Chelatococcus sp. HY11: one gene and its partner. The protein of the gene in region 2 interacts with the protein of the main gene of each other region in a pairwise test. Links are inferred from orthologs where the notes say so. Each region holds a gene or a part of one and is shown on either strand. Other genes may lie near its edges.

Evidence for each region.
Region 1: the proteins of KIO74_RS12780 (region 2) and sfsA interact in binary tests that used the Escherichia coli proteins (3 or more experiments, as listed by UniProt). The link is inferred for Chelatococcus sp. HY11 from one-to-one orthologs.

Annotation. Positions count from the first base shown.
Region 1 is NZ_JAHBRX010000001.1:476,063-490,514, reverse strand. What follows is about bases 4,402-7,222. They hold sfsA (DNA/RNA nuclease SfsA), read left to right. Parts: upstream 4,402-5,367; coding sequence 5,368-6,078; downstream 6,079-7,222. Other genes in these bases: KIO74_RS02345 (FkbM family methyltransferase), read right to left, coding at 6,635-7,222; KIO74_RS02350 (hypothetical protein), read left to right, coding at 6,224-6,556; KIO74_RS02360 (competence/damage-inducible protein A), read right to left, coding at 4,425-5,183. In the rest of the region: pcaD (3-oxoadipate enol-lactonase), read left to right, coding at 1-389; KIO74_RS02385 (hypothetical protein), read left to right, coding at 543-1,529; threonine-phosphate decarboxylase CobD, read right to left, coding at 1,766-2,782; adenosylcobinamide-phosphate synthase CbiB, read left to right, coding at 2,802-3,788; gpt (xanthine phosphoribosyltransferase), read right to left, coding at 3,795-4,301; more of KIO74_RS02345, read right to left, coding at 7,223-7,477; map (type I methionyl aminopeptidase), read left to right, coding at 7,732-8,559; RadC family protein, read left to right, coding at 8,571-9,317; KIO74_RS02330 (putative bifunctional diguanylate cyclase/phosphodiesterase), read left to right, coding at 9,480-11,684; KIO74_RS02325 (exopolysaccharide biosynthesis protein), read right to left, coding at 11,668-12,264; KIO74_RS02320 (usg protein), read right to left, coding at 12,518-12,802; KIO74_RS02315 (esterase-like activity of phytase family protein), read right to left, coding at 13,109-14,452. UniProt on the Escherichia coli protein: Binds to DNA non-specifically. Could be a regulatory factor involved in maltose metabolism.
Region 2 is NZ_JAHBRX010000001.1:2,781,441-2,795,903, reverse strand. Bases 1,161-3,992 are described here. They hold KIO74_RS12780 (glutamate-5-semialdehyde dehydrogenase), read left to right. Parts: upstream 1,161-1,871; coding sequence 1,872-3,113; downstream 3,114-3,992. Other genes in these bases: rsfS (ribosome silencing factor), read left to right, coding at 3,864-3,992; KIO74_RS12775 (nicotinate-nucleotide adenylyltransferase), read left to right, coding at 3,110-3,757; proB (glutamate 5-kinase), read left to right, coding at 1,161-1,724. In the rest of the region: KIO74_RS12790 (type 1 glutamine amidotransferase), read left to right, coding at 1-277; more of proB, read left to right, coding at 510-1,160; more of rsfS, read left to right, coding at 3,993-4,328; 23S rRNA (pseudouridine(1915)-N(3))-methyltransferase RlmH, read left to right, coding at 4,333-4,812; KIO74_RS12760 (murein hydrolase activator EnvC family protein), read left to right, coding at 4,898-6,256; KIO74_RS12755 (S41 family peptidase), read left to right, coding at 6,256-7,605; KIO74_RS12750 (RNA pyrophosphohydrolase), read left to right, coding at 7,827-8,375; KIO74_RS12740 (surface polysaccharide polymerase), read right to left, coding at 9,025-10,278; KIO74_RS12735 (GumC family protein), read right to left, coding at 10,401-12,539; KIO74_RS12730 (glycoside hydrolase family 5 protein), read right to left, coding at 12,812-14,056; KIO74_RS12725 (glycosyltransferase family 4 protein), read right to left, coding at 14,110-14,463. UniProt on the Escherichia coli protein: Catalyzes the NADPH-dependent reduction of L-glutamate 5-phosphate into L-glutamate 5-semialdehyde and phosphate. The product spontaneously undergoes cyclization to form 1-pyrroline-5-carboxylate.

The DNA of each region.
Region 1 (14,452 bases), 2.3 Mb from region 2 along the record:
TGGATGGCCTGGAGCCCCTTGTCGAACCCACCATACGGCGATGGTTCACGGAGCCTTTTAGGCGCGCCAATCCTGTGGTGATGGATTGGGTGCGCGGCATGATTCGCGCCACGCAACCGCAAGGTTTCATAGGCTGCTGCCACGCGTTGATGGCGCTCGATCTGACGGATCACCTTCCCTTGATCACAGCTCCCACACTTGTTCTGGTCGGCCGCCAGGATCCCACAACACCGGTGGCCGGCGCGGAAGTCATCGCGAAAGCGATACCGGATGCGCGTCTGGCGATTATCGAGAACGCCGCCCATATCGCCAATGTCGAACAACCCGAGGTGTTTACGCACCATCTTCTCGATTTCCTGCTGGACCGCATCAGACGCGACAACAAGTGATCGCCAATCTCTTCTTGCCGAAGCAGCCGGCTTAGCGCGCGGTGGATGCGCACGTGTCCGAGAATTGCAGGCCAGGAGTGAATCCTGGCTCTGGATCAGAGCGCCAATTGTGCCAGCATATGTGCCGCTGGCGCATACGGCTCCTGTTCACGCATGCATCCAGCGCAACGATCCGTGCCGGAAAAACAAAATTCCGCAACGTGGTATCCGAATTATCCGTCCAGAACATCGCCGGCCATATGCTGGGAAATATTTGAGTATCCAGCGGAACAAATGTTAGATGACCGACAAACCGCAGAATTCGCGGGCTGCGACGTCGGTCAACCTCACCGGGTCTCCATGAAGCGAACAAGCCTCTTTATTGCCGTACCAGCGTACGATCGTCGTATCTACACCGATACATCGGTAGCCATCATGGACACGGTCATGCAGTTGCGGGACCGAAAGGCGGCCGCAAGTGTCTTTTTCATGCGTGGATGCGCTATCGTCCATCATGCGCGCAACATGATCGTCAGCGAATTCCTGGCGAATAAGGACGCGACACACCTTCTTTTCGTCGATTCGGACATGAAGTTCGAGGCGAGGACTATCCTGAACATGCTGCGCTGCGAGGTTCCTTTCGTTGCAGCGCCCTATGTCGCGAAGAGCTATCGTAACCTGCCTACACGTACCGTGCAGCCACGCGATCTCAATGCCTTTCACGAAGCCGCGGTGAACTGGAACGTGGTGTTCGAGGACGCGGGTGTGATGACCGGCGCGATACCGCCAAAAGATGTGCGCAACAACTTCGCGCGCGTCAAACGCATCGGCACCGGGCTGATGCTCTTGCGGCGCGATGTGCTCGAAACGATGGTCCGCAAGTATCAACACACCGAATACCACGCAGGCGACAGCGATGAATTCCCCTACGCCGTGAACCGGTTTTACGATCTGTTCTCCACGCGGATCGACGAGACGGGATTATTCATTGGTGAAGATTTCGCCTTCTGTGATCGCTGGATCAACGAATGCGGCGGAGAGATCTGGTGCGACCTTACCGCGAAAGTCTCCCATATGGGCCATCATGAGTATACAGGCACTCTCGGAGACTATCTCGCGATCCACCGTGGCATACGCAAACGCGCTGAAACGCCGGCCTGAACACCTCGGGCTGGCAAAAGGCCAGAGTTAGATAACTCCACAACCATTCAACGGAGGTACTTTTCAATCCATAATGGTGCGGACGACGGGACTCGAACCCGTACTCCTATACAGGAGGCAGATTTTAAGTCTGCTGCGTCTACCGATTTCGCCACGTCCGCCGAGCTGTTGCTCACCTACGAAGGGTTATCCGGCGCAGGTCCATAGAGCAAGGGCGTGACTGATCCTGACAAGCCTCACGCACAACTATCCAGTGCCGCCGCAAGGCGTTCCCATTCGGGCTCCGGTCCTGGAAGGCCGAAGCGGAGATGTCGTGGCTCTTCAGGAAAACACCGCACGATGATGCCGCGTTCCCCGAGCCTCCGATACCACCGCTCGGCCGCATCATCCGCCACGAAGCGGAACAGCGGTGTGCCACCAATCACTGCGAGCCCTGCCCTCGCGAGCCAATCGTCAAGGCGCCCACAGGCGGCCGCGAGTTCCAGCCTCATGGCTGCTTGCCAGTCCGCGTCGGCAAGCGCGGCCTGCCCAATCGCGATGGCGGCGCCGGAAACGGGCCACGCGCCAAGCTGATCGCGCAGCCGCGCCGCGAGTGCCGCGTCAGCCGTCAGCGCGAAGCCAAGCCGCACGCCGGCGAGCCCGAAGAACTTGCCGAAGGACCGCAGGATCAATGCACGCGGATGTTCAGCCAGCCGGTCGGCGAAGCTGATATCCGGCATCACATCGGCGAAGGCTTCGTCGATAACGAGCAGCCCCTGCGGGCCGAGCCGCGCTTCCGCCTCGGCAAGCGTCGCGGCCGACAGGCTGCGCCCGTCGGGATTGTTCGGGTTGGTCACGACGACCACCGCGGCGTCGCGACATTGCGCGAGTGACGAGACCACCGTGACGCTGTGGCCGGCCGCGGTCCAGGCCGGCGCATGTCCGCCATAGGTCGGCCCCACCACAGCCACACGCCCCGGCGGCAGGAGCCACGGAATGCGCTGGATCAGCGCCTGGCTTCCCGGACCCGTGACCACCTGCGTGCCGGCAGCCGCCCGATAGGCTGAGGCCGCTGTCTTCTCCAGCGCATCGAGCGCGTCGGCGTCCGGCAGCCGGGCCCAGACGGCGGGGGCAAGCCTCGGGATGGGATAGGATACGGGATTGATGCCCGTCGAAAGATCGACCCAGGGCAGACAGGCCTGGGGAAAAGTCCGGCTTGCGAGGCCGAGATCGCCGCCGTGGAACACGGGCGATATTCCTGCGTATCCAGTCATGTTATCGCCTTATTCCACCATGGACCTTCAAACGACCCTTATCATCGCCGCCGTCGCACTCGCCCTGGAGGCGTTCATCGGCTATCCGCAGCGCCTCTACCATGCCATCGGCCACCCCGTGACATGGATGGGAAGGCTGATCGCATGGCTCGACAGGCACCTCAACAGGGAAAAACACGCGCCCGCAACGCGGCGGCGCTGGGGCATCGTCGCCCTCGTCGTGCTGCTTCTGGTTGTTGGCGGGATAGCCTGGTTCATTGAGGCCATTGTCTACCACCTGCCGATGGTCCTGGTTCTGCCGGGTCTCATCGTCCTCGCGATCATCGCCTCGACCGGGCTCGCCCAGCACAGTCTTTACACCCATGTCCGCGCGGTCGCCGATGGCCTTGACAAGGGCGGGCTGCAGGCCGGCCGGGAGGCTGTGTCGAAAATCGTCGGGCGCGATCCCGAGAGCCTCGATGAACAGGGCGTCGCGCGCGCCGCGATCGAAAGCCTCGCCGAAAACTACGCGGATGGCGTCGTGGCGCCTGGCATGTGGCTTGTCATCGCCGGCCTGCCGGGCATGGCCCTCTACAAGGCGATCAATACGGCGGACAGCATGATCGGTCATCGCACGCCCCGTCACGATGCCTTCGGCTGGGCATCGGCGCGTCTCGATGACCTCGTCAACCTGCCGGCATCGCGGCTCGCCGGCTGTCTGCTGATTGGCGCGACCTGGATAACGCCCCATGTCGCGCGCCAGGGCATCTTCCAGGCGATGAAACGCGATGCACCCCGCCACCGTTCGCCGAATGCCGGCTGGCCGGAGGCCGCGATGGCGGCCGCGCTCGGCCTCAGGCTCGCGGGCCCGCGCAGCTACCATGGCCACGTGGTCCAGGATCACTGGATGGGCGACGGCCGCGCGGAGGCCGGGCCAACGGACATCCGGCGCGCGCTGACGCTCTATCGCAACGCCTGCGTCCTGCAATGGCTCTTGATCGTCGCGCTGTTCGTCCTCTTCTTCTGAGAGGGCTCAGCCCGCAGCACCGCCGCGGATCGGCGGCTGGAAGGTGAGCCCCATGTCCCACGGCAGATAAATCCAGGTGTCCTGCGAGACCTCGGTGATGAAGGTGTCGACAGCCGGGCGACCCTGCGGTTTGGCATAAACCGCCGCGAAATGCGCCTGCGGCAGGATCTCCCGGACCATGCGCGCGGTCTTGCCGGTGTCCACCAGGTCGTCGATGACGAGGACACCTTTGCCGGAGCCGCCGCCGAGCGCCTTGATGGCGGGCGCGACGTCCTTGAGGATCCTCAACTCGCCCTGGTTCTTGTAGTCGTGGTAGCTCGCCGCGCAGATCGTCTCGATCAGGCGGATCTCCAGCTCGCGCGCCACAACGGCTGCGGGAACAAGGCCCCCCCTTGTGATGCAGACCATGGCCTCGAAAGGCCCGAACGCGTGGAGGCGCCACGCCAGAGCGCGCGCGTCCCTGTGGAACTGGTCCCATGACACGGGGAAGGCTTTTTCTGGATATCCTGCCATTACACTATCTTTCAGTTCACTGCCCGTTTTTGACGAAACGGCCTTGGCTAGGCGGCTCCGCGAAGACCGAAGGTATTCCGCCCCATTCCATGAACCCGTAGCGCATCATGGGACCACGACGCATCAGGGGCGCGCGACATCAAGAGTCGCCAGCATATCGCGCACAGCCTCCGCGGCAACGGCAAGCCGCGCTGCGTCGCGCGAGCGCACAACGAGATTGGTCTTGAAGCCCGCTTCGTCGTTGAAGGGATAGCTGCCGATGATCACATCGGGATAGCGTTCCGCGATCGCGCGCAGGGGCCCGGCGACATCACCCTCCTTGCACTCAGCGCGGATGGTCTCGGACAGCATCACGCGGCCGGTGGCGAGTTTCGGAGCCACCTCGTCGAGCATGGCCTGCATGATGGCGGGCACGCCGGCCATCACGATGACATTGCCGATCCAGAATCCCGGGGCCTTGGACACAGGGTTTGCGACAAGCTCGGCGCCGTCGGGAATCCGCGCCATGCGGCGGCGCGCCTCGTTGAGGTCCTCAGGTTTCATGCGCTCCAGCAGACAGGCGATCGCGCGCGGATCTTCATGGATCGCTACGCCGAAAGCCTTGGCGACGCTGTCAGCGGTGATATCGTCATGCGTCGGACCGATGCCGCCGGTGGTGAACACATAAGTGTAGCGGCCCCGCAGCGCATTGAGCGCCTCGATGATCGACGCTTCGTTGTCGGCAACGACACGAACCTCGGTGAGATCGATTCCGATAGCCGTGAGGTACTCGGCGATATAGCCGATATTCTTATCCTTCGTGCGGCCCGAGAGAATCTCGTCACCGATGACGAGAAGAGCCGCCGTCACCACGCTCGTCTCAACCGCAGTCGCCTCGCTCATTCTCACTCTCCTTGGCGCACCGAGGGCATCCCGATGACCCCGCTGTTGCGTTGATCTACTCTCTGGATCCGCCTCTCTCAAGAGCGCAACCTTTAGCGTGGCAGCGAATGGGCAACTGAGCGGCCTTGAGAACGGGAACGGACGCTGATAACCCACCTGTCCTTGGTTGTCCCGCGAGGCCTTGATGCGATTTCCATCACCCTTGGTCGAAGGCCGTCTGATCACGCGGTACAAGCGCTTCCTGTCCGACATCCAATTGACTGATGGCAGCACCGTCACGGCCCATTGCGCCAATCCGGGAGCGATGCTCGGCCTCGTAACGCCAGGCAACCGGGTCTGGCTGTCGCTTTCCTCCAATCCCGCCCGCAAGCTTGCCTATTCCTGGGAGATGGTGGAGGCCGATTTCGGTGCCGGTGGGCAACTCGTCGGCATCAACACGTCGTTGCCGAACAGCCTCGCCACCGAGGCCATCACCGCTGGCGTCATTCCACCGCTCGCAGGCTATGCGCGTCTGCGCCGCGAGGTGAAATACGGCCGTGCGAGCCGCATTGATATCCTTCTGGAAGATGACGACCGACCAGCCTGCTACGTGGAGGTCAAGAACGTCCATATGATGCGCCAGTCCGGCTTCGCCGAATTCCCGGATTGTGTCACCGCGCGCGGGACGAAGCATCTGCACGAACTCGGCGACATGGCGGAGGACGGATACCGCGCCGTCATGCTGTTCGTCATCCAGATGCAGGCCGACCGCTTCGCCCTCGCCAGTGATATCGACCCGACCTACGCGGCGGCGTTTGATCGCGCCAGAGCGCGTGGTGTCGAGGCCTACGCCGTCACCTGCCAGTTGAGCACGGAGATGATCGTGGCGGATCAACTTGTCCCGATCGTCGGTTGACGCGCTCCTTATAAGCCTCACAAGCGGCGGTTACCTAAAATCATAATCTTTGTTGTTATTGACACAGGCATCAGGCACCTTGCGCCAAGTTTATGCGGCGCCTGGCGCCAGTCCCAGGCCTCACCACGAATTTCTGAGGGTTGATATGCCTTTCCCATTGACTGCCCTGGCCATCGGCGCGCACCTCCTTCTGGTCGCCGAAGGTCCCGTGCCAACGCTCGATACCGCGCCCAGCTGCCGTGCAGCCGCGGAATTCGGCGCTCAGTCCAAGACGACCTTCGATCAATGCATGAATGATGAAAAAAGCGCTCTCGCGGCGATCGAAAAAGAATGGAAGACTTTCTCAACCGGAAGTGTTGACAGCTGCCTCTCGGAAACACGCTCCGACGGCACTCCGAGCTATGTCGAGCTGCAGGAATGCCTGGAACTCGCGCGTGATTCCAAGAAATACCAGAACCAGCCCCAGCCGAAGATCTGACGCGAGGATCTGACGCCTTGGCTTGCGCACGATGACTGAGGAGCGGCGCCTTGAGGGAAGCCGCCCCACTCACAGCATCTATCGTTCAAAAATCAGATTGAGGCGCGTGCGCATCACGAAGCGATAGCCTTTTGAAGTCAGGCGCTTCGGCAAATCCGTCTGCCAGCGCCCCTCCCCGTCCTCGATGATCAGAAGCTTGGGGAACAGCGAAGGCGGCGCCTGATCGAGAAATGGCTCCATGATCAGATCCTCGGCGCCCTCCACGTCGAGCTTCGCCGCGTCCAGATGCTCGAAGCCCTCCTCGCGCAGGAGTTCGAGCAGGGTTTTCGCCGGGACGCGAATGGCGGTGGTGTTTTCCGAACCGACGATCTTGACGCTCGATTCACCCCGGTTCTCGTAGTCGAGAAACAGGGTCAACTCGCCGGACTTGTCCGCCAGCGCGCAGGCAATCGCCTTGATGGTGCCGAAGGGATTGAAGCGGATGTTCGCCACAAGCCGTTCAAAGATGTCGGGCTGCGGCTCGATAGCGAGGATGCGGGCACGCGGGCCGGCCTGGGCCGCGGCGAAAAGGCTGTAGGCGCCGACATTCGCGCCGATATCGATAAAGGTGCAATCGCCCTTGAGGCGGCTCGCGAGGATTTCGCGCTCCTTCACGTCAAAGTACTGCGGCGTGAAGAGGATGCGCTTTTCGCAAATATTGTTGTACGGGAACAGACGCATGCGCACGCCGAGCGTCTCGACGTCCACCGGCCGTCCATCCATGCTGCGCAGCGCGATATTGCGCAGCGCGAGGGCGGTGCGCTTCGGCAGCCAGACGTCAGGCATCGCGCGCGTCATCGCGATGATGGACCGCAACGGATTGGTTGGTGCGAAGGTTCCAAAAGGCTCGCTATCATAGGAGCCGGAGTTCACGAGCGTCATGGCGGGATACTTACACCGGCCGCGATCGATACGCCAGCGGGCGTATGTACCGTCCGCCCCTTGCGGTGATCTCGGCATGGGCTAGAGTTGGAGCCGGGGGATCATAGGATACGCCACCGGCTGCCGGGCAGCAGGCCATCACCCTCGCGGCAATGGGTATTTCGTGCTGGAAACGGCTCTCGTTGAACTGGCCTTCTCGGAACTGGTCTTCCTTGATTTGGATTTCTTGATTTGGATTTCTTGAGGCAAGCGTGATGATCGAGTTCAGCGATGCGCTTGTGCGGCGCCGCGGCAATGGTATCAAGATCTACGGTCGCGAGGCTTTCGAAGGCATGCATCGGGTCGGCCGCATCGCCGCCGAATGCCTCGATGGCCTTGCGGCGCACGTCTATCCCGGGACCACGACCGACGCGATCGACAAGCTGGTCTTCGATTTCGGCATGGCGCATGATGCCCTGCCCGCCCAGCTCATGTATCGCGGTTATCGACATTCCTGCTGTACCTCGCTGAACCATGTGGTCTGTCACGGGCAGCCGAACGATAAGCCTTTACGCGAAGGTGACATCATCAACATCGATGTCACCTTCATCAAGGACGGCTGGCACGGCGACTCCAGCCGCATGTACACCGTCGGCGAGGTGCCGCGCCGCGCACTGCGGCTCATCGAAATCACCTATGAATCCTTGATGCGCGGCATCGGCGTGGTCCGTCCCGGGGCGACCACGGGCGATATCGGCGCGGCCATCCAGGAATTCGCCGAAGCGGAGCACTGTTCTGTCGTGCGCGACTTCTGCGGCCACGGCGTCGGCCTCGAATTTCATGAGCAGCCAAGCATCCTGCATTTCGGCCGCCCCGGTGAGGGTGTGCCCCTCGAGCCTGGCATGATCTTCACCATCGAGCCGATGATCAATCTCGGCCGCCCACAGGTGAAGGTGCTGTCGGACGGCTGGACGGCCGTTACCCGCGACCGCTCCTTGTCCGCACAATTCGAGCATACCGTCGGCGTCACCGAGACGGGGGTCGAGATTTTCACGCTTTCGCCGGCCGGCCTGCATTGTCCTCCCTATGCTGATGCCGCGTGAGGCCGAAAGCGATGGATCGGTCCGACTTGGATGAAAGCCCCGGTCAAGCCGAAAAGGCATCCGTGCTGAAATCCACGGAGGATACCGCGCCGCACTACGCCAATCATCGAGAGCGGTTGAGGAAGCGCTTTCGTGAAGCCGGGGATATGGGGCTGGCGGACTATGAACTGCTGGAACTCGTGCTGTTCCGCTCGATCCCGCGCCGGGACGTCAAGCCAATAGCCAAGCAGCTGCTCAGGCGGTTCGGCAGCTTCGCGGAGGTCCTCGCCGCCCCTCCCCCAAGGCTGGTCGAGGTGAGCGGCGTGGGCGATAGCGTCGTGACTGATCTCAAGATCATCGAGGCCGCCGCACGCCGGCTCACCAAAGGCCAGATCGCCCAGCGTCCGGTCCTAGCGTCGTGGAGCGCGGTGCTCGACTACTGCCGCACAGCAATGGCCTTCGCCGATAAGGAGCATTTTCGCATCCTGTTCCTCGACAAACGCAATTCCCTGATCGCTGACGAGTTACAGCAATCGGGGACGGTCGATCACACACCCGTTTACCCGCGCGAGGTCGTGAAACGCGCCATCGAACTCGCAGCGAGCGCCGTCATTCTGGTCCATAACCATCCCTCGGGAGACCCCACGCCGTCGACGGCAGATATCCGGATGACCCAGGATATCATTACGATTGCCAAATCTTTGGGCATCGAGGTGCACGATCACATCATTGTTGGCCGAAACGGCCACGCCAGCCTGCGGGGAATGGCTCTAATATGAGGCCGTTAACCATGAAAATGGATTGACCGCGCTCTTTCGTTGATAAGAATTCGCAATCGGTTCGCGGAAGCAACGACTCGTCAATCCAATCTGTGAAATATGCATTGTGCTTTGTTAGTCGCGGGCTAGCCTGTCATTTCGATTGCGAGGACCATCGCCGCTTTGTTGTTCTCCGGCTTCCGCATCGCCCGGCCTGCGGCCTTGATCGGTCGTCTTTTGGGGCCAATCGCGCTGATCGTCGTTGCGGTTATAGCGGGGATGCTGCTTGCGCTCGTCTATATGAGCGACAGTATCGATGAATGGTCGGTCGCCGAACATCGCCACCGGCTCGCTGAGGTCTTGTCGGCCCATAAGAAAAAAGTTGAGCAGCGGCTCGATACGATACTGGCTACCACCGATCTCAATTCAGCCGACCTGTCGCGCGCTGCGTCCGTGCCTTCCGTTCAACAGGACGATATAACGGGACAATCCGGTGTATTCGAGGCGCTGGTTATTGCGGACGGCTCGCGTTCAATTCGTCCTGTTGCCGCGGCTAGCTCGGCACCGCCCTCTGAACGCCCTGGCGGACGTGAAAGCCTCGAGGCGCTGGTCCAGTTCTTTTTCGCCAATCCTCCGAGCCCCGGACAGGCAGTCGAGCACTTCGTCTATCACGACGGCGCGGTCTATCTCCTCGTCGCCAAGGACGCGCGCGGCCCGGCCTTCGCCATGGCCGAAAGGGCCGGCCAAACGGTCATCATTATCTATCGCTACACGATCGGAGATATAGAGGCGATCGGACGAGCGGCGGGCACCGCACCGGTCACGCTGGTTCGTGAGCCCGCGCCGGGGCATGAGGTGCTGCCGATCAAAGCGTCGCTGGGCGGCTCCATGTCGCTCGCCTGGAAACCATCCTTACCAAGCGAGGCCGTCTGGCCAAGGCTCGCGGTCATCATGGCGCTGGCCAGCGTCATCGCGCTCCTCGCGCTCGCCGTTGTCTGGCTCGTTGCCCGGCGCATCGCCTATAACGAGATCCGGATGCAGGATCAGTCACGACGCCTCGCTGGCCAGGACACGTTGTCGGGCTTGCCCAATCGTCTGTCCTTCAGCATGCGGCTCGAACAGGAGCTGGCGCGCGGCCAGCGCTCCGAGGAGGGCCTCGCCGTTCTCTTCCTCGACGTCGACCGCTTCAAGGATGTCAACGACATCTATGGTCATATGGTCGGTGACAACGTCATTCGTGTCGTCGCGCAGCGGCTCCAGAACCTCCTGCGCGGCGCTGACACGCTAGCCAGGCTCGGCGGTGATGAATTCGCCATCATCCAGACCGGTGTTAGCGCGCACCATGACGCGGAGGCGCTCTGCCGCCGCATCCTTGAGGCTGTCAAGAAGCCGATCGAGTTGGGCGACACCACCGTTTCAGTCGGCATGTCGATCGGTATCGTGCTCAGTCCGCAGAACGGCTCCGATCGTGAGACCCTGCTGAGGCTGGCCGGCACAGCGCTCTATCAGGCCAAGAACAGCGGTCGTAACCGTTTCAGCTTCGTCGAGCGCGAGATGGATGAAGCCCTGCGCCTTCGCAAGGTCGTCGAGGATGACCTGCGCAAGGCGATCGAGAACGACGAGCTCGTTCTGCACTACCAGCCCCAGGTTGAAATCGACAATTACGTCGTCGTCGCCGTGGAGGCCCTCGTTCGCTGGCCGCATCGCGAGCACGGGCTGATCACGCCGGAGAAATTCATCGCCATCGCGGAAGAGCGGGGCCTCATCATCGCTCTTGGTGAGTGGGTTCTTCGGCGTGCCTGCGCGGACGCCAAGCGCTGGCCGGGTGTCCGCATAGCGATCAACGTGTCGGCGATACAGTTCCGCCACCGTGACTTTGTCTCGGATGTCATGCGCATCATCACGGAAAGCGGCATCGATCCGACGCGCATAGAGCTTGAGCTGACGGAAGGCGTTGTGGTCGAGGACGCGGACGCCGCCGAAGAAGCAATGATCGAGCTGCGTGCCCACGGCGTGCGCCTGGCGCTCGACGATTTCGGAACCGGCTATTCGAGCTTGATCTATCTCCGGCGCTTCGCCTTCGACAAGATCAAGATCGACCGCTCCTTCCTCGAAGCGGCCGAAACAACCGGGGAATCAGCGATCCTGATCCATTCGATCGTGCATCTCGGCCGCGCGCTCGGCCTGACGGTGACCGCGGAAGGCGTTGAAACTCAGGAACAGCTCGAATTTCTCCGCGCGCTGGGCTGTCATGAGCTGCAAGGCTACCTCTTTTCCAAACCGGTGACCGCCGAGAAGATCGACGAACTCCTCGCCCAACCAGGTGTGCTGCAGGAGCAGCAGAGCTCGATCAAGAAAGTCGCACAGGTCTCTAAATCAGCGCCGTAACGCCGCTGATGATGGCGACGACGAAGCCGAGGCTGAGGCTGAGGCCGATGGCGCCCACAGCGGTACCGCCTATCACCAGAAGACCGTCGCGCTCCACGAGGCCGAGGCCGACCAGGCAAGCCGCCAGTCCGAGCGGGATCTGGCCGATGATGGGCGCGGCGACGAGCAGCGCCAGCGAGATGACGAGCACGACCGCGCCGACAAGGCGAATGCCGAGGGATGTGCCGAAGAACGTGAGCCTCGGCCGTGACCAATGCTCCAGCTTGCGCATCGTCGGCAGGGCGCGGCCGACGGCGCGCGCGAAATCCGCTCGCGCCATGGATCGGCTGAGCACCCCCTTGGGCAGCCAGGGCTTGCTGCGGCCGACCACCATCTGGATCGCCACGAACAACAGGAGGAAACCGAAGAGAAGCGGGATCGGCGGGGGCATCGGCAGGCAGTTGGGCAGACCGAGCACGAGGATCAGCGCGGCGAAGGCCTGCTGGCGCAAGGCATCCAGCAACTCGCCTATGGTGAGGCGTTCGTGGGGGCGTGCCGCCAGTTCGAGCAATATGGCAGATGTGCTGGTCGATGAAGACACTGAGAAGGGGCCACCGATGCGAACGCGCGAGACTTCCTAGCCTACGCGGAGCGTTTGGCCAAGTCGCATCTGCCATCGAACGGGCTCCCCCACCCTGTGCATCTGGCCGCAGGGCAGTTCACGGTCCCGCCGGATGTAACCCCTGCCGCCCCTCAACGATCGCGGAAACGCCCCCTATCATTGATCTCACACGTTTCCAGAAGGCACGCCGTCGCGCAGCCTTCCGGAACCGTTCCCGTCTTAGCGTCCGCGTTCAGTGAAACGTGAACTCGCCGTCCACCGTGCGGATCTCCGCCGGTTTCAAGAGCCGCGCATGCGCCACTGTGACGGAATGCAGCGGCCCGTCGAGCTTGCTGCGCCAGAAATCGAGAAAATGTCGGAGCTCGGGGAAATGGGGAGCGAGATCATAGCGCTGCCAGATGAAGGTCTGCAGCAGGTGCTGATGATCCGGCATGCGGTAAAGGATGGTCGCCGTCGTCAGGCCATATCCGGCCAACTGAAGCTCAAAATCCCTCATGGAGAAAGGTCGTGCAGACATGCGCGTCAATCCACTCCTGACACGAAGCCGGCTGGGCAAGCCGCCCGGCATCGAACTGCCGCCAGGACAGGGCTGCCGCTGTTTCAGGCAGACCGCCCCAGCGCCTATAGTATGGGCACACAGCGTGCCGCAGATCAAGTTTTTATTTTAAATCAATGCCTTAGCAGCAGACTTGCAACACTGCTAACAAGTTCCCCGCTTTTTGGCCTGAAGCTTGTCCAACGGCTGAAAAGAAAGAGCGCGGCCAAGGCCGCGCTCGTAAAGACGTTCTGGACTTTATCCGCCGAACGGATCGAGCGGCAGGTCTCAGCGAATCTGGATGCGTGCGAGATTGATGAACTGGGTCTCGCCCGAGGAGCCGTCTACGCCGTCGTTGTCGGTGACGATGAAGGCGTTGCCGTCGGCGTCGATGGCGAAGCTCTCGACCTTGTCGAGCACATAACCTTTCGGCGCCGCCAGATCGGGCACCAGATCACGCACCTGCTTCTTGGTGACCGTAGGAATGCTGCCAGCGCCCGGGGGCGCCGCGGTGAGGCCCTTCACCGAGAAGGATTGCAGCGTCTTCAGGGCCTTGTCGCCAAGCTGGTTGTCGCGCTCCACGACCACGAAGGTGTCGTCGCCGACCGCCGTGATCTCGGACAGCCCCACCCAACCGTTGGCAACGCTCTGGAGGGGGTAGTGCAAAACGCCCCAGGTCTTCGTCGCGGGCTTGTAGGAGAGGATCTTCGCCTTTCCCTGCGGATCGTCCTTCCATTCGCGCTGAACGGCGATCCATACCGTCTCATCGGCGCCCTCGCCGGTCACCGTGACACCCTCGAAGCCGTAGCGGGTCGCATGCTTGGCGAGCTCTTCCGGCAATGCGATCTCTTCCTCGACCGAACCATTCGGCGCGATACGCACGAGCTGGTTGGCGGTCGGACTGTCCTTCTTCTCGGGATTGCCCTCGGAGACCAGCCAGAAGCCGCCGTTGCGGCGGAAGGCGATGCCTTCCCCGTCGTAGCTCGCCGCCTTGCCGTCGCGGGTGACAGGCGTCGCCTTGATGATCCGCGCCGGCTTGGCGGTCGCGTCGATCTCGAGAATGCGCGTGTTGCCGTAGAAGCTGTCGGTCACGGAGAAAAGCCGACCCGGCGTGACACCGTCCGTCGTCAGCCCAGAGAGAGCCCCCCACGGCAACGGCAGGCCGCTGGCGTCGTCCACGGAGACGATCGTGGGATAGTTCGGCGTGCCGTCGGCGCGCTCATAGAGCACGACATAGCTGCGTGGCCCGCCATCCTTCACGTTGTCGGCCTCATTCGCCGTGACGAAGAGGTTGCGGCCGGGGATCGCGAGCAGCCCCTCGGGGCCGACGCCCGATGGCAGGGTCTGGAGATACTCCGGCGCCTGCCCGGGTCCCTTGTCACGGAACACGAAGACAACCGAACCGCGCTCGGAGGCAATGAAGATCAGCTTGTCGTCACCGAAGGTCGCGACCTCGCCGCCTTCCGGCTCCACGCCCTTCGCGCTGGCGCGCTTCTCCGGGAAATGGCCAAGGCGCACCGCGAGGTGCTCCAGGAGATTGCCGCTGTCGTATTCGACACGGCCATCCCGATTGAAGATCGTGAAGCCGCGCGAGCCGCCCTGATAGTCCCCCTCATTGGAGGTGACGAAACG
Region 2 (14,463 bases):
GCAGTATCATCCGGAATTCACGATCACCGATATCGCCATCATCGTGGCGAGCCGCACCGAGACGCTGCTCGACGAAGGTCTGTTCCGCGACGCGGCCGACATCCGTGCCTATGTGACTGACATCGAGGCCTTGGCCGCGGACCCGACGCGTGCCGATATCGCTTGGAAATTCGGCATCGAGGCCGATGTCATCGATCCCGGCCTGCGGACGTGCGAATTGCGTAACTGGCTTGATGCCATGGTCGCTCCCGCGATGAGCGCGCGCGGGCGGGCCTGAGCCGGCCCCTCACCCGGCGCTACGCGCCGACCTCTCCCTCAAGGGAAAGGTTAGGGGAGCCTTCCGCAGGGCCTTGTGTAACAAATACCCGTTGGCGTTCCTTCTCCCCGGCGGGAGAAAGACAGGATGAGGGCGCGCCCGACAAGAAATAAGACTGGCCTCGCAATTCCCCTGACGCACACCATTGTGCAGAGCGGGCAGGTTGCTCTATTGCGATGGCCGAGGTCCGAACATGACAACCATCGCCACCCCGTCTCTCGCTGATTTCCGCCGCGTCGTCATCAAGGTGGGTTCGTCGCTCCTGGTCGACAGCGCGACATCCCGCAAGGGCAGCCGCCTGCGCCATGCCTGGCTCGCCGCGCTTGCCGAAGACATTGCCGAGCTGCATGGCCGTGGCGCCGACGTGCTCGTGGTGTCGTCGGGCGCCATCGCGCTCGGCCGCACCGTCCTTGGTCTGCCGAGCGGCGCCTTGAAGCTGGAGGAGAGCCAGGCGGCTGCGGCGGTGGGCCAGATCGCGCTCGCGCGTAACTGGGCCGAGGCGCTGTCCCACCACGGCATCACGGCTGGGCAGGTGCTGGTGACGCTGGCCGATACCGAAGAGCGGCGCCGTTACCTCAATGCCCGCGCGACCACCGCGAAGCTGCTGGAGATGCGGGCCGTTCCCGTCATCAACGAAAATGACACGGTTGCCACCAGCGAGATCCGCTACGGCGACAACGACCGGCTGGCCGCCCGCATCGCAACTTTGGCCGAAGCCGATCTCCTCGTTCTTCTCTCCGATATCGACGGGCTCTACACAGCACCACCGGCGACCGATCCGACGGCGCGGCCGATCCCCGTGGTCGAGGCGATAACGGCGAGCATCGAGGCGATGGCGGGCGGCGCCGCGTCGGAATTCTCGCGCGGCGGTATGCGCACCAAGATCGAGGCTGGGAAAATAGCGACCGCGGCCGGCGCTCATATGGTCATCGCCGATGGCCGGGTGAAGAACCCGTTGCGGGCGATTGCCACGGGGGCGCGTTGCACCTGGTTCCTCACCCCATCCAATCCCGTCACCGCGCGCAAGCGCTGGATCGCCGGCACGCTGGAACCGCGCGGCACGGTGCATGTGGATGCCGGCGCCGCCCGCGCGCTCCGCAGCGGCGCGAGCCTGCTGCCCGCGGGCATGAAGCGGGTGGACGGCGCTTTTCGCCGGGGTGATGCGGTGATTATCCGTGACGAAGCAGGCCGTGAAATCGGTCGTGGCCTCATTGGCTATGATGCCGAGGAGGCGCAGCGCATCGCGGGCAAATCGAGCCGGGCGATCGAGGCCGTTCTCGGCTACGCGGGCCGGGCGACTGTCATCCATCGGGATGATCTGGCGCTCGTCGGCCGCGACGATGCGGATATCGCGATCACCGCGTCCGCGCAGGATCTGCTTGACCAGAGCCCGCAATCCCTTACCTAACAAGGCTCGGGTTCGGACAAGGCCGTGCGGTCACGCGCGGGCGGAGGCATGGCGATGGGCAAGGTGGTGAGCTTCGGCGAGGCGGGCAACGCGGCGCGGCAGGCCGGTTTGCCGCCAGCTGACGGCGCCGCCGATGTGCCGAAACTGATGGCTGACATGGGCCGCCGGGCAAGTGCCGCCGCGCGCGTGCTCGCTCTCGCGCCCGCGGCCACCAAGGCGGCCGCGCTGGAACGGGCGGCGGATGCCATTCTCGCGGCGACCCCTCTCATCCTCGCCGCCAATGCGGAGGATGTCGCCGAGGCGCGTGCCAACGGGCAGGCGGCTTCCTTCGTTGAACGTCTGGAGCTGAACGAGGCGCGTGTCGCCGGCATGGCCGAGGCCGTGCGTCTGGTGGCGGGGTTGCCGGACCCGGTCGGGCGCGTGCTGGCCAGCTTCGAGCGGCCGAACGGCCTCAGGATCGAGCGCGTCGCGACGCCGCTCGGCGTGGTCGGCGTGATCTTCGAGAGCCGCCCCAATGTCACCGCCGATGCGGCGGCGCTTTGCGTGATGGCCGGCAATGCGGTGATCCTGCGCTCCGGCTCGGATGGCCTGCGGTCGGCCACGGCCATCGCGGCGGCTTTCGCCAAGGGTTTGAGCGACGCCGGCCTGCCCGCCGACAGCGCGCAACTCGTGCCCGTGCGCGACCGCGCCGCCGTCGGCCTGATGCTGACCGGCCTTGAGGGCGCGATCGACGTCATCGTGCCACGCGGCGGCAAGAGCCTTGTCGCGCGCGTGCAGGAAGAGGCCCGCGTGCCCGTCTTCGCCCATCTCGAAGGTCTGTGTCATGTCTTCGTGCATGCGGCGGCCGATCTCGGCATGGCGCGCGACATCGTCCTCAACGCCAAGATGCGCCGGACGAGCGTCTGCGGTTCCGCCGAGACGCTGCTCGTCGACAAGGCTTGCGCCGCGACCCATCTTTCTCCGCTGATCGGCGCGCTCGCGGAGGCGGGCTGCGAGATTCGCGGCGATGCGGCGTCACAGGCCGTCGATCCCCGCGTCAAACCGGCCGACGAGGAGGACTGGCGGACCGAATATCTGGACGCCATCATCGCGGTCCGGGTGGTTGACGGGCTCGATGGCGCGCTCGCGCATATCGGCACCTACAGCTCGCATCATACCGATGCGATCGTCACGGCTGATGAAGCGGCGGCCGCGCGATTCCTGCGCGAGGTCGACTCGGCCATCGTACTCCACAACGCCTCGACCCAGTTCGCCGATGGCGGCGAGTTCGGCTTTGGCGCGGAAATTGGGATCGCCACGGGTCGCATGCATGCGCGGGGTCCGGTCGGGGTCGAACAGCTGACCTCGTTCAACTATCGCGTGCACGGCAGCGGTCAGACGCGACCTTGAGTGAGGGGCAGCCGCGCCGGCGGGCGCCTTTTCCCGTCCTGCCGCCGCACGGCACCGGGCTTGCCATCGGGCTGTTCGGCGGATCGTTCAATCCGCCGCATGAGGGGCACCGGCTGGCAAGCCTCGTTGCGATGAAGCGACTCGGGCTGGACCGCGTGTGGTGGATCGTGACGCCCGGCAACCCCTTGAAGGATAACGCGCGGCTGCCGCCGCTGGCGGAGCGGATGGCCGCGGCGAAGGCCGTGGCCGACCATCCACGCATCGACATCACCGGGTTCGAGGCCGCCATCGGCACCCGCTTCACCTATGATACGCTGGCCTATCTCAGGCAGCGCTGCCCCCGCACGCGCTTCGTCTGGATCATGGGCGCGGACAATCTCGGCACTTTCCACCGCTGGCAGAACTGGCGGGGACTTGCCTCCCTGATGCCGATGGCGGTCGTCGATCGTCCAGGCGCGACGATCAAGGCGGCACGGGCGCCGGCGGCTGTTGCCCTGCAACATGTTCGGATGTCCGAGCGACGCGCCCGCGCGCTACCGTCGGCAGCGCCTCCCGCGTGGGTTTTCCTGCATGGACCGAGGTCCGCGCAATCCTCCACCGCCCTGCGCGAACGGGTGGATTTGCCCGCCGCGACCAAGGACTGATACCTTTGCGGCCCATTGTCATTGAAGATAAGGCCAACCGCCGCTATCTTGGTGTTGTGGCAATTGCGCCATGTGAAGCGAGGAACTGGCACTGAATCCTTTGCCCATGCTTGGAGCGAGCAATGGATCGCTCCATCCGGCAGCCGGAGTTACAGCCGAGGCTCCCGGGAGTGGTTATGGCGGTGACGCAACTGCGATTGCTGTCCATTGTCTCGAGGATATGAAAGCCGAGGAAACGGTCGTTATCGATCTTGTCGGCAAGACCTCGATCGCTGATACCATGATCGTTACATCCGGCCGTTCGCACCGTCATGTCGGCGCGATCGCGGAGAAGGTTGTCGAATCGCTCAAGACTGCCGGCTACGGCCCCGTGCGTGTCGAGGGAACGACGACCTGCGATTGGGTCTTGATCGACGCCGGCGATATCATCGTCCATATATTCCGCCCGGAAGTCCGGGGCTTCTACAATCTCGAGAAGATGTGGGGCGCCGATCGGCCGAGCGAACGCGCGCCGGGAGCCCCGGCGGGCGAGGGCGAGGAAGCCTCCGTCAGCAAACGGGCGCACGGCTGAGACCATGCGCTTGACGGTGGTGGCGGTGGGCCGCCTCAAGGCGGGCCCGGAGCGTATCCTCGTCGAGCGCTACCTCGAACGGTCCACGCCGCTGGCGCGGACGCTCGGCTTCGGTGCGGTCGATGTCGTCGAGTTGCCCGAAAGCCGCGCGAAGCGCGCCGGCGAGCGGAAGACGGAAGAGGCGGCGGCCATTGTCGCGCGCTGCGGCAATGGCGTCGTTCTGGCTTTCGACGAGACCGGCGCATCCATGCCCAGTCCCGCCTTCGCGAAGCGTTGCGCGGATTGGCGGGATGCGGGCGTGGACAGCATCAATTTCGTGATTGGCGGGGCTGACGGGCTCGATGAGCGTGTTCGCGCCCATGCAGCCGGCATCATGGCCTTTGGTGCGGCCACGCTTCCTCACCAACTCGTGCGCATTCTCGTCGCCGAGCAAATCTACCGCGCTATGACAATCCTAACGGGTCATCCCTATCATCGGGTATGATCGATTCGCGCAAGCGGGCGGTCGCCTTGGATGCCGCCGGATCGCCAGATTTCATAATGCTTTTAAGAGCTCGCCTTTGCCTTTGATGTCCTGCCTCTCGACGGGCAAACGTTTTGCAGCCCGGCTGGCAATGGCCTCGGTCGCCGCGGGGGCGCCGATTGCCACGCAAGCTTGGGCTCAGACGGGTGCGCCGGCGACGCCTTATGCGCCGCTTGAACAGGCGCAGCGCGCCCAGGAGGACAAGCTCCAGCGCGAGGAAGAGCTCAAGGCGATCGAGAACGAGATGCGCGCCCGTGCTGAAGCCAGGGCCAAGCTCGATGAGGAGATCGCGTCGCTGCAGGCGGATCGCTCACGGCTGAACGCAGCGCTGATCGAGACGAATCAGCGCGCGACGGCCGCGGAGACACGGGTCAGCCAGATCGAGCAGCGTCTATCCGTGCTGAATGCGAGCGAGCAGGCGATTCGCCGCTCCCTCGCTGGCCGCCGTGACGTGATCGTCGAGGTGCTGGCCGCCTTGCAGCGGATGGGACGGCGGCCACCGCCGGCGGTGCTGGTCCATCCCGACGACATGCTCGAGGCTGTGCGCAGCTCGATCCTGCTCGGCGCCGTGGTGCCTGAATTGAAGGCAGAAACGGAGGCTCTGGCTTCCGATCTCGCCGAACTCGTGCGTCTGCGCGAGACGATCGCCCATGATCGCGAAGCTTTGAAGACCGATCTCGCGACGCTTGCCGGGGAGCGGGCGCGGCTTTCTGGGCTCGTCACAGCACGCCAGCAGCAGCTTGGCGATGTGGAAAAAACGGCGGGCAACGAGGCATCGCGCGTTGCCGTGCTGTCGTCCCAGGCCCAGAACCTCAAAGATTTGATCGATCGCATGGAGAGCGAAATCGCCTCCGCCCAACGCGCGGCAGAGGCGGCGCGACGCGCGGCGGCGGCTCAGACAGGTCAGGAAAACCTTGCCGGCACGGCATTTCGTGACCCCGCGCGCCTCTCGCCCAAGATCGCCTTCGCGGAGGCACGGGGCCTGCTGCCGCTGCCCGTCAGCGGCTCAAGATTGCGTGATTTTGGCGCATCTGACGGCTTCGGCGGTACGACCAAGGGCATATCCCTGGCGACGCGCCCGGCGGCGACCGTTGCCTCGCCAGCGGATGGCTGGGTGGCTTTCGCGGGGCCGTTCCGTTCCTTCGGACAACTCTTGATCATCAACGCCGGTGGCGGGTACTATATATTGCTAGCCGGAATGGAACGGATCAACGTGGCACTCGGGCAGTTCGTGCTGGCGGGAGAGCCGGTGGCTGTCATGGGTGAAACGGCGTCGCCGCTTTCAACGGCTTTTGTAGGCGGATCGAACGGTCCCGTTCTCTATGTGGAGTTCCGCAAGGACGGTGGATCGATCGATCCGAGCCCGTGGTGGGCGAAATCGCAAGGCGAAAAGGTACGCGGATGATGCGTAAAGTTACTCTCGTGATGGTTGGCGCACTGATCGGCGCGAGTGCCGCCGTAGTCGCCACGCAGTCGCCTCTTCTGACGAGCACGAGTGCGATTGCCGCGTCCGCTGAGACCTATCGTCAGTTGACGTTGTTCGGCGACGTATTCGAAAAGATCCGGTCGGACTATGTGGAAAAGCCGGATGAGAGCAAGGTGGTGGAAGCCGCGATCAGCGGCATGCTGTCCTCGCTCGATCCGCATTCGAGCTACATGGACGCCAAGAGCTACCGCGACATGCAGGTGCAGACCCGCGGTGAGTTCGGTGGCCTTGGCATCGAGGTGACGATGGAAGATGGTCTCATCAAGGTGGTGAGCCCCATCGACGACACGCCTGCGGCGCGCGCCGGCATCCTGGCGAACGACGTCATCACGACGATCGATGGCGAGCAGGTTCAGGGGCTCACCCTGAACCAGGCCGTGGACAAGATGCGCGGCCCGGTCAAGACCGACGTGAAGCTCAAGGTCATCCGCTCCGGCCAGAAGGACCCGCTGGACGTGACCCTGACGCGCGACGTGATCCGCATCAAGGCGGTGCGCTTCCGCGAGGAGGACGACGTCGGCTATCTCCGCGTCTCCCAGTTCAACGAGCAGACCTTCGAGAACCTGAAGGACGGCATCGAGAAAATCGCGGCTGCCATCCCGCAGGACAAGCTCAAGGGTTATGTGATCGACCTGCGTAACAATCCGGGCGGCCTCCTCGATCAGGCGATCCTGGTGTCCGATGCCTTCCTTGATCGCGGCGAGATCGTCTCGACGCGAGGACGCAACGCGGACGAGACGCAGCGCTTCAATGCGAAGCTCGGCGATCTGGCGAAGGGCAAGCCCGTCGTGGTGCTTGTCAACGGCGGCTCCGCCTCCGCCTCGGAGATCGTGGCCGGTGCGCTCCAGGACCACAAGCGCGCGACGGTGCTCGGCACCCGTTCCTTCGGCAAGGGTTCCGTGCAGACGATCATTCCGCTCGGTTCGAACGGCGCGCTGCGCCTGACGACCGCCCGCTACTACACGCCATCCGGACGTTCCATTCAGGCACGTGGCATCGATCCCGACATCGAGGTCGTGCCGAATGTGCCGGATGAGCTGAAGGGCCGGGACGAAAACAAGGGTGAAGCCGGTCTTCGCGGCCATCTGAAGAACAGCGACGACGAGCGCGGCGCTTCTTCGGCCTATGTCCCGACGGATCCCTCCAAGGACGACCAGTTGATCGCCGCCTTCGACCTCCTGCGCGGCAAGGCCAATCCGGCCCTGCAGTCGAAGAAGGCCGATGCGTCGGGGGCCCAAAAGGACAATGCGGCTCCTGCCAAGAACTGACCGCAGGGGCACCTTGGGCGAGAGTGGTTCAAGCTAAGGCTCGGCAGGCTGGGCCTGAACCGACTGGCCGATACGGGAATTGATCCCTTGGCTGCCGCCCTGTAAGACTGCGTCAGTTACTGTTCAGTACGGCCCCCGCGCAACCGCGCGGGGGCCGTGTGCGTTTTCGCAACGGCCGGCACGATCTCCTTCCTGTCGGCGAGCGTCCGAGGGAGAGCTTCATGGCGGACAAGAATGCCAAAGCAGGGGCCGGTCTGAGCCCCACCGAGAAGGCCGCCTTGCCCTATCGCCCCTGTGTCGGGGTGATGCTGCTGAATGCCCGCGGTGAGGTCTTTGTCGGGCGGCGCGCGTCCGGGAATGATCCGGAAGGCGTTGCCGCCACTTTCGCGTGGCAGATGCCGCAGGGCGGGATCGATGACGGCGAGGACCCGCTGACGGCGGCCTATCGTGAACTCTACGAGGAGACGAATGTTCGTTCGTCGCGCCTTCTGGCTGAAGCGTCGGAGTGGTTCGATTATGACCTGCCGTCGGAGCTGATCGGCAAGGCTTGGAAGGGGCGTTATCGCGGCCAGACGCAGAAGTGGTTCGCGCTCGCCTTTACAGGCGATGAGAGCGAGATCGATATTCGCACGCCCGGCGGCGGTGCCCACAAGCCCGAATTCGAAGATTGGCGTTGGGAGCCGATGGCACATTTGCCGCAGCTCGTCGTGCCCTTCAAGCGGCCGGTCTACGAGCAGGTGGTCGCGGCATTCCGGCATCTTGCCGGGTAGTCGGACGACGAACACCTACATTGCCTGGGCAACACGTCCCACCCGTCATCGAACCGTCAATAACAATGCGCTATGGTTGTATTTTTGTTTCTTATATCAACTATAAAGCGTGATTTCTGATTCGATATTGATTCAACGCGGCGAGGTAGTATCGAAGCTGACATGGCAGTTTTGTCACGAGGGGAACGCGATAGCGACATCGCGGACAAGAACACGATGAAGCATAGGAACGAAGCGGAGCTGGCGGCGGGGAACGACTGCATAGAGCGCCTCTATGAAGCGGTCCTCGCGATCAAGCGTCATGGACAGGGCGCCCCACGCACGGTCAAGCTTGCCCAGGAGGGCGTCGCCAAAATGGCGAAGAAGCTGGTCGAGGAGGCGGCGGAAGTGGGGCTGGACGCCGTCCAGGGCGACCGTATCCAAGTCATCCGCGAGAGCGCGGATCTGCTTTATCATCTCACCGTCCTCTGGGCGGAAACCGGCATCGTCCCGGACGAGGTCTGGCAGGAAATGGAGCGTCGCGAAAAGCTCTACGGCATCGCTGAAAAATTGCTCAAGTCTGGCAACCGCGCCTGATCGCGGCGGGAGCCAACTTCGTCGGCCGCCGGCTCCGTCGTTCATCGCCGGCTTCCTCGTCGGCCCGAAGGCATCACGTGGCGGCCGCGGGGCTGAGCCGTATCGTTCTTTTCAGGCTGTCAGTGTAACGCCTGGCCTCGATATCCCATGCCATGGCCTCGGGGCTGCGCGCGCAGATGCCTGCGAGAAACCACAACAGGGCTGCGGTCTTGATGGTTGCGAAGGACACGCTGATGCACAGCAGCAGGATGATGTAGAAGGCGACGAACAGCATGAAGCGTCGTGGCTGGCCTTCCGGCACGCGAACGAACACGAAGAGCGCCCAAACACCGGCAAAGCCCAGAACGCCGAGCTGCGAGAGAGCGTAGGCATAGCCTGAGTCGTTGAAATCGGTGCTTGTGTAGACAAGCCCCATGGCTTCGCCGAGGCCAAGCGTGTTGATGAGCTGCCCGGCGAGCAGGAAACGGCCGAAGATCGTGTTGTCCCAGGCAATGTTGCCCTTCACCGAGGCATAGGTGATGAGGGCGATGATGGCGAGGAAGGGCGCGACGAAAACCATGCCGGGGCGCACTAGGGGCGCGACGAGGTAGAGCCCCAGCGTGATCCCGCACAGGTACATGCCGAAGCGTGCGTCGCCGAGCACGAGGATCGTCATGATGGCGAGCGTCTTGGAAATGAAGGCCTGAGGCCGCCGGATGTCGCGGCTCAGCACCCAGGCGAAGGCGACGGCCCCGAAATTGCCAACGGAAACCGGCTCGAGGAACACCGAGGACACCCGGTGCTCCCCGAGAAAAGGCAGGAGCGTCCGTCCCTCGAAACGTGTGCCGGAGACGAAAAGGCCGGCCTCACCCGTTGTCGCTGCGGCATCGACCGAACCGCGCGACACGTAGTAGCCGATGACGTCGAAATATTTGAGGAAGGTGTCGAGGAACATCCATTCGAACAAGGCGGCGCCGAGCACGATCAGGATCGACCACGTCACCGCGCGGTCGCCCAGCGCAAGGTTGCCTCGCTTGAGGCCGAGGATGAAGAAGACGACCGGTATCATCAGGTCGCGCAGGATCTTCGGGTCGATGACGCCGCGAAACAGCATCAGCGCCCCGACATAGGAGAAAATCCCGAGAAGCACGAAATAGAGCGCGGGGGAGCGGTCGGCGATCAGCAGAAAGGTGCAGCCGACCAGCATGACTTCGACCAGCATGACCATGCTGGCGCTCACGCCCATGACGTTCGTGTTCACGAAGCACAGGGCAAAATTGAAGGCGAGCGCCGCCAGCAGAATGGGGAGCACGAGGGACTGGCGAAAGTCGCTCTGCGCTGGAGCCATGGCCAAGGTCTGATAACTGTTTGGTGTCTGTGCAACGCTCATAGCGTGAAGCCGTCGCAGGGGCCAGCTGAATCGACATATGAGACAGCCGGCGCCCCCGCTGGGGCGCGCCATGGCAAGGGTTATGCCTCAACGAACACCATGCCGACCGCGCGTGGGCGCAGGGCGCGGATGGAAGCCAGCGTCTCGTTCAAGGCGCGCTGACGGGTGGCGCCCTGGTCAACCAGAACGAGCACCATATCCGCCGAGGCGATGAAGCGCTGCACGGTGAGGTCGTCCTGCGGCCGGGCGGCATCGATCAAGGTGAGGCTCGGGGCATCAGTGCCGGCGGCGCTGATGTCGTCGAGCATCGTGCGCTGCGAACGGGCCATCTGGCCGGTGGCCGTGGCGCCCATGGGTAGGATACGCAGGCTGGCGCCGGCCGGGAGCGGGGTGATGACGTTCTCGCCGTTCGCCACCTCGGTGGCCAGGACGCGCTGGGAGAGCTGGCGACCCCGGGAGTCGCCGTCCACGAGCAAGGTACGCTCGCCGTCCTGAGTGAAGGTGACGGCCAGGTCGACCACGATCTTGGCCCGCAGGTCGTTGGCATCGGGAGAGACGATCACGACGGTGCGCGCGTCGGAGGGGGGCAGCATGCTTTCCAGCGAGAAGGCGAGCTGGCCGAGCAGGAAAGGCTTCGTCACGGTGAGCCGCTCGATCGTCTTCAGGGTGCTGCGCCCACCGCGGGCGGGGGCCGGGAAGTTGAACTGGCTGCCGGACGCGCGGCGCCATGCGCCGGGGACGCTTGCGAGAACCGGCAGGCCGCTGGCGGCAGCCGCCTGGTTGGCGTCACGCAGGCGGTCGTCAACCTGGTCGAGGCCCCAGGCGAGGGTCGTGCCGAGCCCCGCGCCGAGCAGCAAGCCGGCGGCGATGATCAGGATCGGCGAAGCGCCGCTGCGTTCCCGCGGGAGGACCGCGTCGCTGATGATCCGCGTGTTGCTGGTGTCGACTCCCTGCTGCTCGCCGAGCTCCTTGCTGCGCTGCAGATAGGAGGCATAGACCGTGCGTGACGAATCCGCCTCACGCTCCAGCTCGCGAAGCTGCACGCTCGTCTCGTTGGTGGACAGCACGTTGTCCTTGAGCGCGGCGGAGCGCTTCTCGAGGTCGGCGACAGTCGCCTTGGCGCGATCGAGGTTGGCGGAGGTGGCTGTCGCCACACGGCCGATCTCGGCGCGCATCAGTTGGCGGATCTGCTCGGCCTGGGCGGCGATCGCCTTCATCTGCGGATGCTGCGGCAGGAGCGACTGGCCGATCTCGGCCTGCTGGCGCATGAGGGCCGCATACTGCTCCTTGAGAGCGGTGATGCTGCTGGCCTGCAGGGTCTCCGGGAGGACGAGCGCGTCGATGGCGCGGTTGCTCTGGATGGACTTGATCTGGTCGACGCGCGACTGCAGTTCCGCCACCTGAGCCCGGGCCGCCAGCAATTGCGCGTTGAGGCCGCGCAAATCCTGCTCGTCAGCCCGGCCGCCATCGATCCCGATGATGCGGTGATCCTTCTTGTAGGCCTCGACCTTGCCTTCCGCGACGGTGACGCGCTCGCGGAGTTCCGAGAGGCGGGCGGCAAGCGCCGTGTTGGCCCGGCCAACGGCGTCAGCGCGGGCGCGCTGCTCCTCGCCGATATAGACTTCGGCGACAGCGTTGGCGACGTGCTGGGATGTCTGCGGATCTTCCGTCACGACGCCGATGTCGATGACGAAGGAGCGATCGCCACGGCGCACGGTCAGGCTCTTCTGCAACGCCTTGAGGGCCTTGGAGAAGCGATCCTCGCGCTCACCCGAGCCGAAGATCGACATGACCTGGCTGCGCAGGCCGGCGGGGCGCGCGCCGAACAGCGGATCGTTCTCGAGGCCGGCCCGATCGATCACCTTTTCCAGCACGCTGCGGGATTCGATGACCTGACGCTGGCTTTCCATGGCGATCAGGTCGTTGTCGCCCGTCGTCGCCCGGTTCGCGATGTCATTGTCGAGAATGCGCAGGCCGCGCGTGTCAATCAGCACCTGCGTCGTCGCGGTGTATTTCGACGGCGTCACGGCGACATAGCTAATGGCGAGAGCGGTGGTGGCGGCGGCGATGGCACCGATGAGCGGCAACCTGCGGCGCAGGCCCTGCAGCGTCGCCCATGGGTCGAAACGGGTCGTGGCTTCGCCGATGAAGGGCTCGCTGACCGCGTTCATCGCGCGCAGGTTGCCCAGGGGTTCGAAGCGTGAACTCATAACAGCCATGGTTGCCTCTCAGGCTCCGCAGGAGCTTCCGTCTGATCTTTCCTGACCCGATGCTTGAATTTCGTCTCATTTTGAGACATTCGCGCGGGGTCTGGAACACCGACAGCTTCTATTCAGCAAGCGGCAGGCCATGGCCGGGCAACCAGCGCCCTGGAGAGGCGCGGCTATAAAAATTGCTGATTTAACAACGCGTTAAAAAGACGTAGTGCGTTCCGCGCCTTTCCATCTGTTGGGCGGCTCTCCTGTCCCGGTCCTGGATTCCCCGGAAGGTCTCATCGCTTTGGCACAGACCGGCAGGATGTCGGAAGCGTCAGGCCGATCGCCTGTGCCAGTTCAGGCGCGGGGCAGCTGTTGCCCGGCGCCCCTTCCAGCCCGAAGGGCGGGCTGTTCAGGAGCCACAGGGTCCAGCCCCAGCCGTTGTCGGCAAGGGCTGTCGAAACGTCATGAAGCCAGCGTGCCCGCGAGGCATCGTCGCTGGTGACGGATCCCGCCGGCCGCATCGCGCCGAATTCCGTGAATACGATCTGTGCTGGATCGACATCGTTGCGGTCTTGCCACGCCTTCAGGGAGGCGAAGGCCTCGTCGATCGCGGCCCGCCCCGGCGCGGAGGTGAAATACCAGCGGATCGCCTCCTCCGCAGCATGGCGCTGCTTGTCGCGTTCCGCCGGTGGCCAGCGGGACGACGCGGCGAAGGCGGCGTTCGTCCGGGCGAGGGTGTCCTCGAGACGTCCACGCGAAGCGGGATAGGGCACGCCACGCACCTCCGCCAGAAAGGGGAGTGTCCAGGTCGAGCCCTGATGGGTGAAGACGAACGGGTCGTAGAAATGCGCGCTGACCAGATTGCGCCGATCCTTGAAAAGGCCCCCATCGAGCATGACGAGCCCCTTGATCGTCGACCAGCAGCCCCCTGTCAGCAGGAGCGGCAGACTGATGCCGCCTTTGCGCAAATCCGCGACCAGGGCCTGTTGGTGCGCCGTCCAGTCGGTTCCGGTGTGGGCGCGGCATGCCTGCTGCGGTTCGTTGAGCAGTTCAAGCACCACGGGCGGCTGGGGCGGAAGCGCGTCGAGCCGGCGGGCGACACGGGTGGCGAGCGCCAGATAGCGCTGGAACTGCCGGCCGTTGACGCCATCGAGAAAGGCTTCCGGCAATGCCCCGTTGAGGCCGGGCGCCATCAGGGTGGCAATCACCCCGAGGCCCGCCGCCTGATAGCTGCGGACGCTCTGGAGGATGTCGCCGAGCAGTCGGTCGCGGCTGGTACGGTCGGCTGCCAGAAGCGGGCCGAAATCCACCGGAAGCCTGACGTGGTCGAAGCCCAGGGCGCGGAGACGAGCGGGTTCGGCCGGGTCCGGCACCGCATAGGGCGAGGCCGTGTAGCCGGCGCGCGCGCCCTGCGTGGTCGTGGCGGGGAAAGCGAACCAGGTGACATTGGTGCCGCGCCGGAAGGAAGGCGTTGCCGGGTCCGGGCGCGTTGGGGCGCCGGCCAGCGCCTGCGACGCGACAAGCAGCAGGCTGCCCATGCACGCGATGCGACAGAGCCACGCCGCCCAGCCTCCGTCCCGGAGGGCCATGGTCAATGCGCGACTTGCAGAAGGTCGAGGTAGGAATCGACCATGCGCTCGCGCGCATATTTCGCGGTCACGGCGCGGGCGGCTTCCCGTCGCACCGCCGGCGGCGGCGGGTTGCGGAGCATCTGCGCGAGGGCATCCTTCCAGCGCTTGACGTCATGGGGATTGGCGAAGCGGATGGGAGCGATTTCGCCGGTGGCGAGCACCTCGCGCAGCACGTCGAGATCGGCGACCACAGACGGCAGCCCGACCATCGCGGCCTCCACAGCGGCGAGCCCGAAGGTCTCCCAGACGGAGGGAAAGGCGAAGACGTCGGCTGCCGCGAACAGGTCAGGCACATCGCCCGGCGTGACATTGCC